Regions from separate parts of the Streptomyces sp. NPDC087215 genome, predicted to be linked through region 2. Evidence: riboswitches for the same ligand, from Rfam matches in the RefSeq annotation. Region 2 holds a riboswitch; the other holds the start of a gene.
What was found. Region 2 has a riboswitch for S-adenosylmethionine ahead of ACIO92_RS07590 (aminotransferase class V-fold PLP-dependent enzyme). Riboswitches for the same ligand answer to the same signal wherever they lie in the genome.
Positions count from the first base shown of each region.

Region 1 (5,646 bases), on a different contig from region 2:
CCGCGGATCTTGTTGACGACCAGGGTCGACAGGGCCTCGCCCTCGACGTCCTCGGCGATGATCAGCAGCGGCTTGCCCGACTGCATGACCTTCTCCAGGAGCGGGAGCAGGTCCTTCACGGAGGAGATCTTGGAGTTGACGATCAGGAGGTACGGGTCGTCGAGGGACGACTCCATGCGCTCCATGTCGGTGGCGAAGTACGCCGAGATGTAGCCCTTGTCGAAGCGCATACCCTCGGTGAGCTCCAGCTCCAGACCGAAGGTCTGGGACTCCTCGACGGTGATGACGCCTTCCTTGCCGACCTTGTCCATCGCCTCGGCGATGAGCTCGCCGATCTGGGTGTCGGCGGCGGAGATGGAGGCCGTGGAAGCGATCTGCTCCTTGGTCTCGACATCCTTCGCCTGCTCGAGCAGGGCGCCCGAGACGGCCTCGACGGCCTTCTCGATACCGCGCTTGAGGGCCATCGGGTTGGCACCGGCGGCCACGTTGCGCAGGCCCTCGCGGACGAGCGCCTGGGCGAGGACGGTGGCGGTGGTCGTACCGTCGCCGGCGACGTCGTCCGTCTTCTTGGCGACTTCCTTGACCAGCTCGGCGCCGATCTTCTCGTACGGGTCCTCGAGCTCGATCTCCTTGGCGATGGAGACACCATCGTTGGTGATCGTGGGGGCGCCCCACTTCTTCTCGAGGACGACGTTGCGGCCCTTGGGGCCGAGGGTGACCTTGACGGCGTCAGCGAGCTGGTTCATGCCGCGCTCGAGACCGCGCCGGGCCTCCTCGTCGAACGCGATGATCTTGGCCATGTGAAGTGGTCCTCCCGGACATGGGGTGGATAACGCTCCAGGACCGCGCCGACGCCCGCGACGGACGGCCTCCGCTGCTCCGCGTGGTTCCTTGCCCCACCCGGACGGCGACCTCGTCTGCCCGATCCTCGTAAGCACTCTCACCTACCGAGTGCTAACGCCAATGATTAGCACTCGACCTAGGAGAGTGCAAGCGACTCTCGATGATCGGGACATGGGGGAAGAGGCGCGGAAGGGGCGCGGAAGGGGTGCGCGAGGGGCCCCCGGAAGGGCGTGCGGGAGTACGCGAGGGGCGCGGGAAGAGGGGAAACGGGCGAGCGGCGAGCGGCGGGAGCCCCGAAGCGGAGGCGCGCGAGTCGTGAGGGGCGTACGGGGTGCACGGGCTGCGTGGCTGCCTGGCCGCCCGACCGCCTGACCGCCTGGCCGCCTGGCCGCCCGGCCGCGGGAACGCCCGGCGAGGGGGCGGGTTGCCCGGGGCGCCGGGCGGGAGCGCGGGCGGGCAGGTGTCCGGAGACGCCTGAGGGGGCCGCATCCCTTTTCAGGGATGCGGCCCCCTCGACGGCGTTGCGTCAGTGGCCGATCGCGCCGTGCTCAGACGGCGAGCTTGACCATGTCCGCCTGCGGACCCTTCTGGCCCTGCGAGATCTCGAACTCGACTCGCTGTCCTTCTTCGAGACTGCGGTAGCCATCCATCTGGATCGCGCTGTAGTGGACGAATACATCCGCACCACCGTCGACCGCGATGAAGCCGTAGCCCTTCTCCGCGTTGAACCACTTGACGGTGCCCTGAGCCATGCCTAACTCCCCTATTACTGGCCCTTGCGCGGGCCCGCACTTCACGGACCCGGGTCAGACCCTGCGCCGGAACGCGTCGACCGCGGCTGAATGTATCTGTCCAACTGCCCTCTGCAACAGGTCATTCGAGCGGGAATTCTGGGCGCGGCTGAAAGAAGAATTGGGGATATTCCCCTGACTTACGGGGCAACTCGGGCCCGGCAAAGCGCGCAGAAGGTACACAATGCGCACACACTTTGGCTGCTTCTTGTCGCGCAGGGACGCATTCTCATATGCGTCCGGCATGAGCAGCGGAGGGGACTTCCCCAACTCTACCGCGCTCAACCATATAGAATTGCCCCTTCCGCTTATTGTCGCGGAAGGGGCAATTCGAGAGAGATGGGGATCAGCAGCCGCCGGCGACGGCCGGGATGATCGAGACGCCCGCGCCCGCCGGGGTGGCGGTCTCCAGGCCCTGCTCGAAGCGCACGTCGTCGTCGTTCACGTAGACGTTGACGAAGCGGCGCAGCTTGCCCTGGTCGTCCAGGACGCGGGCGGCGATGCCCGTGTGGTTCTTCTCCAGGTCCGCGATGACCTCGGCGAGGGTCCCGCCCTCGGCCTGGACCTCGGAGAGCCCGCCCGTGTAGGTGCGGAGGATGGTGGGGATGCGGACGTTCACAGCCATGTCTTCGTGACCTTTCAGAGGGCCAGGCCGGCGTCGCGGAACGCGTCCAGGCTCGGGCGGATGGTGGTGGTCGCCTGGGAGGTGTCGGCCACCGCGTCCAGGGTCTTGAGCCCGTCACCGGTGTTGAGGACGACCGTGGTGAGGTTCGGGTCGATGAGCCCGTTCTCGACGAGCTTGCGCGTGACGCCGACGGTCACCCCGCCCGCGGTCTCGGCGAAGACGCCCTCGGTGCGGGCGAGGAGCCTGATCGCGTCCACCACCTGCTCGTCGTTCACGTCCTCCACGGCGCCGCCGGTGCGGCGGGCGATGTCGAGGACGTAGGGGCCGTCGGCCGGGTTGCCGATGGCGAGCGACTTGGCGATCGTGTTCGGCTTCTGCGGGCGGACCACGTCGTGACCGGCCTTGAAGGCGGCGGAGACCGGGGAGCAGCCCTCGGCCTGGGCGCCGAAGATCTTGTACGGCTTGTCCTCGACGAGGCCCAGCTTGATGAGCTCCTGGAGCCCCTTGTCGATCTTCGTGAGCTGGGAGCCGGAGGCGATCGGGATGACGAGCTGGTCGGGGATGACCCAGCCGAGCTGCTCGCAGATCTCGTACGCCAGCGTCTTGGAGCCCTCGCCGTAGTACGGGCGGAGGTTGACGTTGACGAAGCCCCAGCCCTCGCCGAGCGGGTCGCCGATGAGCTCCGAGCAGAAGCGGTTGACGTCGTCGTAGTTGCCCTCGATGGCGACGAGTTCACCGCCGTACACGGCGGCCATGACGACCTTGCCCTGCTCCAGGTCGTGCGGGATGAACACGCAGGAGCGGAAGCCCGCGCGGGCGGCGGCGGCGCCGACGGCCCCGGCCAGGTTGCCCGTGGAGGAGCAGGAGAGGGTGGTGAAGCCGAAGGCGCGGGCCGCTTCGATGGCCTGGGCGACGACCCGGTCCTTGAAGGAGTGGGTCGGGTTGCCCGAGTCGTCCTTGACGAAGAGCTTGCCGGGGGCGACGCCGATCTCGCGGGCGAGGTTGTCGGCCTGGACGAGCTTGGTCCAGCCGGGGTTCAGGTTGGGCTTGTCGGCGACGTCGGCGGGGACGGGCAGCAGAGGGGCGTAGCGCCAGATGTTGGCGGGGCCGGACTCGATCTGCTTGCGCAGTGCCTCGGGGTCACCGACGGGCAGGTCGTACGCCACTTCGAGCGGTCCGAAACACAGCTCGCAGGCGAAGATCGGGCCGAGTGCGAAGACTTCGCCGCATTCCCGACAGGAGAGCCCGGAAGCGGGACCGAGGTCGACGGTGGTGGCGGGGGTGACGGTCTGTACAGCCATGGAGGGGAGGCCCTTTCTCCTCATCTTTCCCATGACGAATTTTTCGCCATGAGACGGATTTGGCACCTTCCCGAGCCGGGGGCCTCGATGGAGGACGAGACGAACCGACTGGAGGGTTGCCGGGGCTTCAACGGGCCGTTTCCCTCTGCCCCTCTGGATGAGCGGTATTCGATTGTGAAGCGCGCTGGACTTTCGTTCCTGCGCTCCGACGCGGGCGGCACCCCGACGTGCATCGGGCATCCGCGTTGTTCAAGACTGTAACCGAAGGCCCGGACGCTTGGACCGGCCGTCCGTACCGCGAGATGGAGATCACGTGCTGGAAGAGGTGGAGCGTTGGCTGGACCGGCGGTCCTGGTCCCTGGCGGACCGGCCGCTGGATCAGGTCCTCGCCGCCAAGCGCTCGACACGGGTCAGCGTGGTGCTGCCCGCGCTGAACGAGGAGGCCACGGTCGGGGAGATCGTCTCCGTGATCCGGCGCGAGCTGATGTCGGAGGCGGTACCGCTGGTGGACGAACTGGTGGTGATCGACTCGGGTTCCACCGACCGCACGGCGGAGGTGGCGGCGGCGGCCGGGGCGCGGGTCGTCGCCCGGGACGCGGTGCTGCCCCGGATACCGGCCGTACCGGGCAAGGGCGAGGTCCTGTGGCGGTCACTGATGGTGACGAGCGGGGACGTGGTCTGCTTCGTGGACGCGGATCTGCGGGACTTCTCGGCGGACTTCGTGACGGGGATCGTGGGCCCGCTGCTCACCGATCCCGAGGTGTCCTTCGTGAAGGCGATGTACGACCGTCCGCTGGGTGACGCCCCCGGGCAGGGCGGCCGGGTGACGGAGCTGGTGGCGCGGCCGCTGCTGAACCTGCACTGGCCCGCGCTCGCCGGTTTCGTACAGCCGCTGGGCGGGGAGTACGCGGCCCGGCGCTCGCTCCTCGAACGGCTGCCCTTCCCGGTCGGTTACGGAGTGGAGCTGGGGCTGCTCGTGGACGCCCTGCACACGGTGGGCCTGGACGCGCTCGCGCAGGTGGACGTGGGGGTGCGCAAGCACCGGCACCAGGACGGGCAGGCGCTGGGCCGGATGGCGGCGGCGATCTACCGGACGGCGCAGCTGCGGCTCTCGCGGGGGCATCTGGTGCGGCCCCGGCTGACGCAGTTCGAGCGGGGAGCGGAGGGCTTCGAGCCCCGGACGTACGCGGTGGACACGGAGGAGCGACCGCCGATGGTGGAAATCACGGAGTACGCGAGCCGTCGCGTGGCGTAACGCCCCATGATGATGTGTTTTGCATACATTGCGCTTTCATGCGCTTCAGACACCACCACCTGGGCCGGGTGCTCGCGGTCATCGGGCTGACGGCGGGCTCGCTCGCCTCCACGGCGGCGGGACGGGCCGCCGCGGACGTGGTCGAGCCCTTCGGCAAGCGGTACGGGGCCTCGCTGTACGGCGACTTCACGACGCTCGGCAACACGGTCATGGACTGCCCGGCCGCGTCCGGGGCCCCGGCGGGCCCTGGAGGCCCCGGGGCCTCCGGCGGCCCGGGGGCATCGGCGACCCCTCACGGCCCTGCTTCCCCGGAAGGCCCTACCAGTCGCACTGGCCGCACTGATCACACAAGCCCCACTGCCACCACTGGCCACGCAAACCCCACTGCCACCACTGGTCGCACAAGCTCTACAAGCCCCATCAGCCCTGTCGGCCCCGAGGACCCCGCCGCCCGCTGTGCGACCGCCGCGCGCGGGCAGGGTCCCGACGGCGGCGACGCCTTCGTGATGCGGCGGACCGACGCGGCGGGCATCTCGCCCGGCTTCGGCTCCAGCTCCGGCCACGTGCGCATCCCGGCGGGCGCGGAGGTCGCGTACGCCGGGCTCTTCTGGGGCGGGAACGACGGCACGCACCGGGGCCCCGGCGGGGCCGACCTGAGGCGCTGCGACCTCGCGGGCGCGGACGTCACCCCCTCGCCCGGCACCCCGGCGACGACCGCCCCGGTGCTCCGGATCGGCTCGGGCCCGACGGTCCCGGTCTCGATCGACAGCATGACCGCGGACCCGGCGGACAGCGCGGGGGCGCACTTCTACACCGGCGGGTCGGACGTGA
Region 1 covers NZ_JBIUZD010000020.1:70,584-76,229, reverse strand. Annotated here, with positions in the region: gene groL (chaperonin GroEL) at 1-800, opposite strand, end outside; gene ACIO92_RS31665 (cold-shock protein) at 1,392-1,595, opposite strand; gene ACIO92_RS31660 (MoaD/ThiS family protein) at 1,981-2,259, opposite strand; gene thrC (threonine synthase) at 2,274-3,584, opposite strand; SAM riboswitch class I at 3,578-3,724, opposite strand; gene ACIO92_RS31650 (glucosyl-3-phosphoglycerate synthase) at 3,874-4,815, shown strand; gene ACIO92_RS31645 (hypothetical protein) at 5,322-5,646, shown strand, end outside.
Region 1: linked by a shared signal. The riboswitch ahead of thrC (threonine synthase) and the one ahead of ACIO92_RS07590 (aminotransferase class V-fold PLP-dependent enzyme) in region 2 are both predicted to bind S-adenosylmethionine.

Region 2 (5,646 bases):
GGACCGTACGTCCCGCTCCAGGGACAGCTGATGTCCGAGGCGTTCAACTCGACCATGCACATCTCGTTCGAGGTGCGCGGTGGTCTGCTGATCCGGCAGATCCACCACTGGGCGGCGCTGATCTTCCTCGCCGGCATGTTCGTGCACATGATGCGCGTCTTCTTCACGGGCTCGTTCCGCAAGCCGCGTGAGATCAACTGGCTGTTCGGCTTCCTGCTGTTCTTCCTGGGCATGTTCACCGGCTTCACCGGTTACTCGCTCCCGGACGACCTGCTCTCCGGCACCGGTGTCCGCTTCATGCAGGGCGCGATCCTGTCCGTGCCGATCGTCGGCACGTACCTGTCGATGTTCCTGTTCGGCGGCGAGTTCCCCGGCGGCGACTTCGTGGCCCGGTTCTACTCGGCCCACGTCCTGCTGCTGCCCGGCATCATGCTCGGCCTGATGGTGGCCCACCTCATCCTGGTGTTCTTCCACAAGCACACGCAGTTCGCCGGTCCCGGCCGTACGAACAACAACGTCGTGGGTATGCCGCTGCTGCCGGTCTACATGGCCAAGGCCGGAGGCTTCTTCTTCCTGGTCTTCGGTGTCATCTCGGTCATCGCGGCCGTCGCCTCGATCAACCCGATCTGGGCCATCGGCCCGTACCGTCCCGACCAGGTCGGCACCGGAGCGCAGCCCGACTGGTACATGGGCTTCGCCGAGGGTCTGATCCGTGTCATGCCGGGCTGGGAGATCAACCTGTGGGGCCACACGCTGGTCCTCGGTGTGATGATCCCGCTGGCGATCTTCCCGGCGGTCCTCGCGGCCATCGCGGTCTACCCGTTCATCGAGTCCTGGATCACGGGCGACAAGCGCGAGCACCACATCGCGCAGCGCCCGCGCAACGCTCCGACGCGCACCGCCTTCGGCGTCGCCTGGATCACCGCGTACATGATCATGCTCGTGGGTGGTGGAAACGACATCTGGGCGACCCACTTCCACCTGTCGATCAACGCCATCACCTGGTTCGTGCGGATCTTCTTCTTCGCCGGTCCGGTCATCGCGTTCATCGTCACCAAGCGGATCTGCCTCGGCCTCCAGCGCCGGGACAAGGACAAGGTGCTGCACGGCCGCGAGTCCGGCATCATCAAGCGCCTGCCGCACGGTGAGTTCGTCGAGGTCCACGAGCCGCTCAGCCAGGGCGAGCTGTACCGCCTCACGGCGCACGAGCAGTACGAGGCCGCCGAGCTGCCGCCGGCCGTCGACGAGAACGGTGTCGCACGCAAGGTCAGCGGTCTGGAGAAGCTCCGGGTCAAGCTCAGCAAGGGCTACTACGGCGACGACAGCCAGATCGCCAAGCCCACGGCCGAGGAGTACAAGGAGATCCAGAGCGGCCACGGCCACCACTGATCACCTGAACACCTGACCATGTGAAGGTCGCCACGGTGAGAGCCCCGTCCATTCGATGGACGGGGCTCTTCGCCGTCCCCCGGGCTCGATAGGGTGACTCCGTACCCCGCACCCGTATCCGTGACGTACTGACCAGGAGCTGCCATGAGCGCTGCGACCCCCGCTGGAGGACCTACGTCGGCGGGCCGCTCCTGGCCGGCCGTGCTGAACACCCTGCTCGACGGCGGCGACCTCAGCACCGAGGACTCCGCCTGGGCCATGGACCGCATCATGAGCGGCGAGGCCACCGACGTGCAGATCGCGGGCTTCGCGGTCGCGCTGCGCGCCAAGGGCGAGACCGTCGAGGAGATCACCGGCCTCGTCCGCACGATGTACGCGCACGCCAACACCATCGAGGTGCCCGGCCGCACCGTGGACATCGTCGGCACCGGCGGCGACGGCGCGAAGACCGTCAACATCTCCACCATGTCGGCGATCGTGGTCGCGGGCACCGGAGCCAAGGTCGTCAAGCACGGCAACCGGGCGGCCTCCTCCGCCTCCGGCGCCTCCGACGTCCTGGAGAAGCTCGGCGTCAACCTGGAGCTGACCCCGCGCCGGGTGAGCGAGGTCGCCGAGGAGGCGGGCATCACCTTCTGCTTCGCGGTGAAGTTCCACCCGTCGCTGCGGCACGTCGCCACTGCCCGGGGCCAGCTCGGCGTGCGGACCGTCTTCAACTTCCTCGGCCCGCTCACCAACCCGGCCCGCGTCGGGGCCCAGGCGACCGGCGTGGCCGACGCCCGGATGGCCCCGATCATCGCCGGGGTGCTCGCCGGGCGCGGCTCCTCCGCGCTGGTCTTCCGGGGCGACGACGGACTCGACGAACTGACCACCACCGCCACCTCACGGGTCTGGGTGGTCCGGGACGGCACGGTCCGCGAGGAGTCCTTCGACCCCCGGGACGTCGGCATCGACCTGGTCCCCGTGGAGGCACTGCGCGGCGCCGACGCCTCGTACAACGCGGACGTGGCCCGCAGGCTGCTCGCGGGGGAGACCGGACCGGTGCGGGACGCCGTACTGCTCAACTCGGCGGCGGCGCTGACCGCCCTGGAGCCGGGCGGCGGCACCCTGGCGGAGCAGCTCGCGGCGGGGATGGCGAGGGCCGCCGAGGCCATCGACTCCGGCGCCGCCCGCCGGGCCCTGGAGCGCTGGGTCACCGTCAGCAACGCCTAGGCGAAACCCGCCCCAGGGCGGGCCCGGGGGTGGCCTCCCGCCCCTTCGGCCCCTCCCGGCCTCTTCCGTCGCACGGCCCCGGTCCACCATGCGGACCGGGGTCTTGCGCTTCGTCGATCATGTGGCAGGATGCTTCTCAGGTCACGAGTGACAGCGTTTTGGCCCCGGCTTGCTGTCCGGCAACCCTCCGTCCGTGGCGGGGTGCCCCGGGTGATGACCAGGCCGTAGGCAGCGAGGTCTACGGCAAGCGCGGACCCCTCGAACACCAGGGGTCCTGGTCTCTCGAGGAGCGTTTTCCGTGAGCAAGCGAATGCGATAGGGCGAGTCCGCCCCCACTTCACCCCCGGACCGGGTCACTTCCGCGTACCCACGCGCACCCCTGCCGTCCGAGGCGCACACCCGTACCCCGCCGCCGTCCGCGGCCGCTTACGGGACCACCGAAGCCATTCAGCACCGCCCGCCGGGAGATACCGCCATGTCCGCACGCCCTGACGCCGTCGCCACCGTCGAGACCGTCGCCGCCGAGACCGCCGTCGCCACCACGGCCGACGGGTCCGCCGACCCCTGCTGCGCCGCCCCGCTGCCGGTCCTCGGCCGGGACGTCACCGTCCCGCTCGTCACCGGCGGCGAGGTGACCTACGCGGCCCTCGACTACGCGGCCAGCGCCCCCGCCCTCCAGCGGGTCTGGGACGACGTAGCCGCCTACGCCCCCTACTACGGCAGCGTCCACCGGGGCGCGGGCTACCTCTCCCAGCTCTCCACCGACCTCTTCGAGAACAGCCGCGTCACCGTCGCCGAGTTCCTCGGCTGCCGCACCGACGACCAGGTCGTCTTCACCCGCTCCACCACCGACTCGCTGAACCTGCTCGCCGCCGTGCTCCCCGAGGACTGCCAGGTCTTCGTCTTCGAGACCGAGCACCACGCCTCGCTGCTGCCCTGGAGCGACGGGCACGTCACCTATCTGAGCGCCCCCCGCACCCCCGCCCAGGCCGTCGAGACCCTGGAGCGCGCGCTCGCCGACCGCGACCCCCACGGCCCCGCCCTGGTCTGCGTCACCGGCGCCTCCAACGTCACCGGCGAGCTGTGGCCGGTGCGGGAACTGGCCGCCGCCGCCCACGCGCACGGTGCCCGGATCGTCCTCGACGCCGCCCAGCTCGCACCCCACCACCCGGTCTCCGTCCGCGAACTCGACGTGGACTGGATCGCCTTCTCCGGACACAAGCTGTACGCGCCCTTCGGCTCCGGCGTCCTCGCCGGACGCGCCGACTGGCTCCAGGCCGCCGAGCCCTACCTCGCGGGCGGCGGCGCCTCCCGCAAGGTGGCCCGCCGCGCCGACGGCGGCGTGGACGTCGAGTGGCACACCACCGCCGCCCGGCACGAGGCCGGCTCCCCGAACGTCATCGGCGTCTACTCCATCGCCTCCGCCTGCAAGGCGCTCACCGAGGCGGGCTTCGACTCCCTCGTCGCCCGCGAGCGGCACCTGATCGACACCGTCCGCACCGGTCTCGCCGAGGTCCCCGAGGTGCGGGTGCTCTCGCTCTTCGGCGACGACGCGCCCCGGGTCGGTGTCATCTCCTTCGTCGTCGAGGGCTGGAACAGCTCCCACTTCGCCGCCGCGCTCTCCGCCGAGTACGGCATCGGCGTCCGCGACGGCCTGTTCTGCGCCCACCCGCTGGTCCGCACGCTGCTCGGCAGCGACCCGCAGGACCCGGGCGAGTGCGGCGCCCCCGAGGCCGCGCCCGGCGAGCGCTCCCTCAACGCCATCCGGGTGAGCTTCGGCGCCGGTACGCCGGACGAGCACGTCGAGCGGTTCGTCGGCGCGGTGAAGCAGCTCGTCCGCGACGGCGCCCAGTGGAAGTACCGCACCGAGGACGGCCGCTGCGTCCCGGACCGCGGCTGACTCCTGCCGCCCCCCCGGCGCCCACCGGCCCATCCCATCCCATCCCGTCGCGGCTGAGCCGAGCCCCGGCCGGCCTGGTCCCGGTCCCGGTCCACCGGGGTCCCGGCTGATCAGGCCCGGCCGCGCCGGAGCCCGGCCGGGGCCTCAGGCCGCCAGCCGGGTTCCCACCAGGACCATCCGCAGCGCCCGCTCGGCCGCGTCCGCGAGGAACTCGGCGCCCCGGTCCAGTGCTTCCGGCAGGGCCATCGGGGCGGGCAGGATCGAGCCGTACGCGTCGACGCCGATCGCCCGCACCTCGTGGGCGCCCCGGCCGAGCGTCCCCGCCAGCACGAGCACCGGCACCCCGTGGGCCTTCGCCCGGCGCGCCACCTCCGCCGGGATCTTGCCCCGGACGGTCTGCCCGTCCAGGGCGCCCTCCGCGGTGATCACCAGATCGGCGCGGGCCAGCCGGGCGTCCAGGTCCACATGGTCGAGCAGGACGTCGAAGCGGGGGAGCAGCCGGGCCCCCAGCGCGGCGAGTCCCGCGCCGAGCCCGCCCGAGGCCCCCGACCCCGGGGCCGTACCGATGGCGGCGGGCGCGCCCAGGTCCCGGACCAGGAGCGCGGCCCAGCGGTCGAGCGCCGTCGACAGCTCCTCGACCCGCTCGGGCCCGGCGCCCTTCTGCGGGCCGAACACCCGGGCCACGCCCCGCTCGCCGCACAGCACGTTGTACGGGTTGCAGGCCACCAGCAGTTCGGTGCGGGCGAGCCGGGGGTCGAGGCCCGTCGGGTCGATCCGGTGCAGCCGTGTCAGGGCGGCGCCCCCGAGCGGGAGTTCGGCCCCGTTGACGTCCAGGAGCCGGGCGCCGAGGGCCTGGAGGGCCCCCGCTCCGCCGTCCGAGGTGCCGGAGTCGCCGCAGCCGACCAGGACGCGGCCCACTCCGGCGTCGAGGGCGGAGCGGATCAGTTCGCCCACCCCGTACGTGGTGGTGGCGCCCGGGTCGCGCCGGTCGGCGGGGACCAGGGAGAGCCCTGCGACGGCGGCCATCTCGACGACCGCGGAGGAGCGGCCGAGCAGGGCGAAGTGGGTCGGGACGGGGCGGCCGAGGGGGCCGGTGGCGATCCGGGACAGCAGGCTGCCGCCGGTCGCGGCGGCCAGCGCCCTGGCGG
Region 2 covers NZ_JBIUZD010000002.1:664,084-669,729, forward strand. Annotated here, with positions in the region: gene ACIO92_RS07580 (cytochrome bc complex cytochrome b subunit) at 1-1,389, shown strand, start outside; gene trpD (anthranilate phosphoribosyltransferase) at 1,534-2,598, shown strand; SAM riboswitch class IV at 2,738-2,854, shown strand; gene ACIO92_RS07590 (aminotransferase class V-fold PLP-dependent enzyme) at 3,074-4,498, shown strand; gene ACIO92_RS07595 (glycerate kinase) at 4,643-5,646, opposite strand, start outside.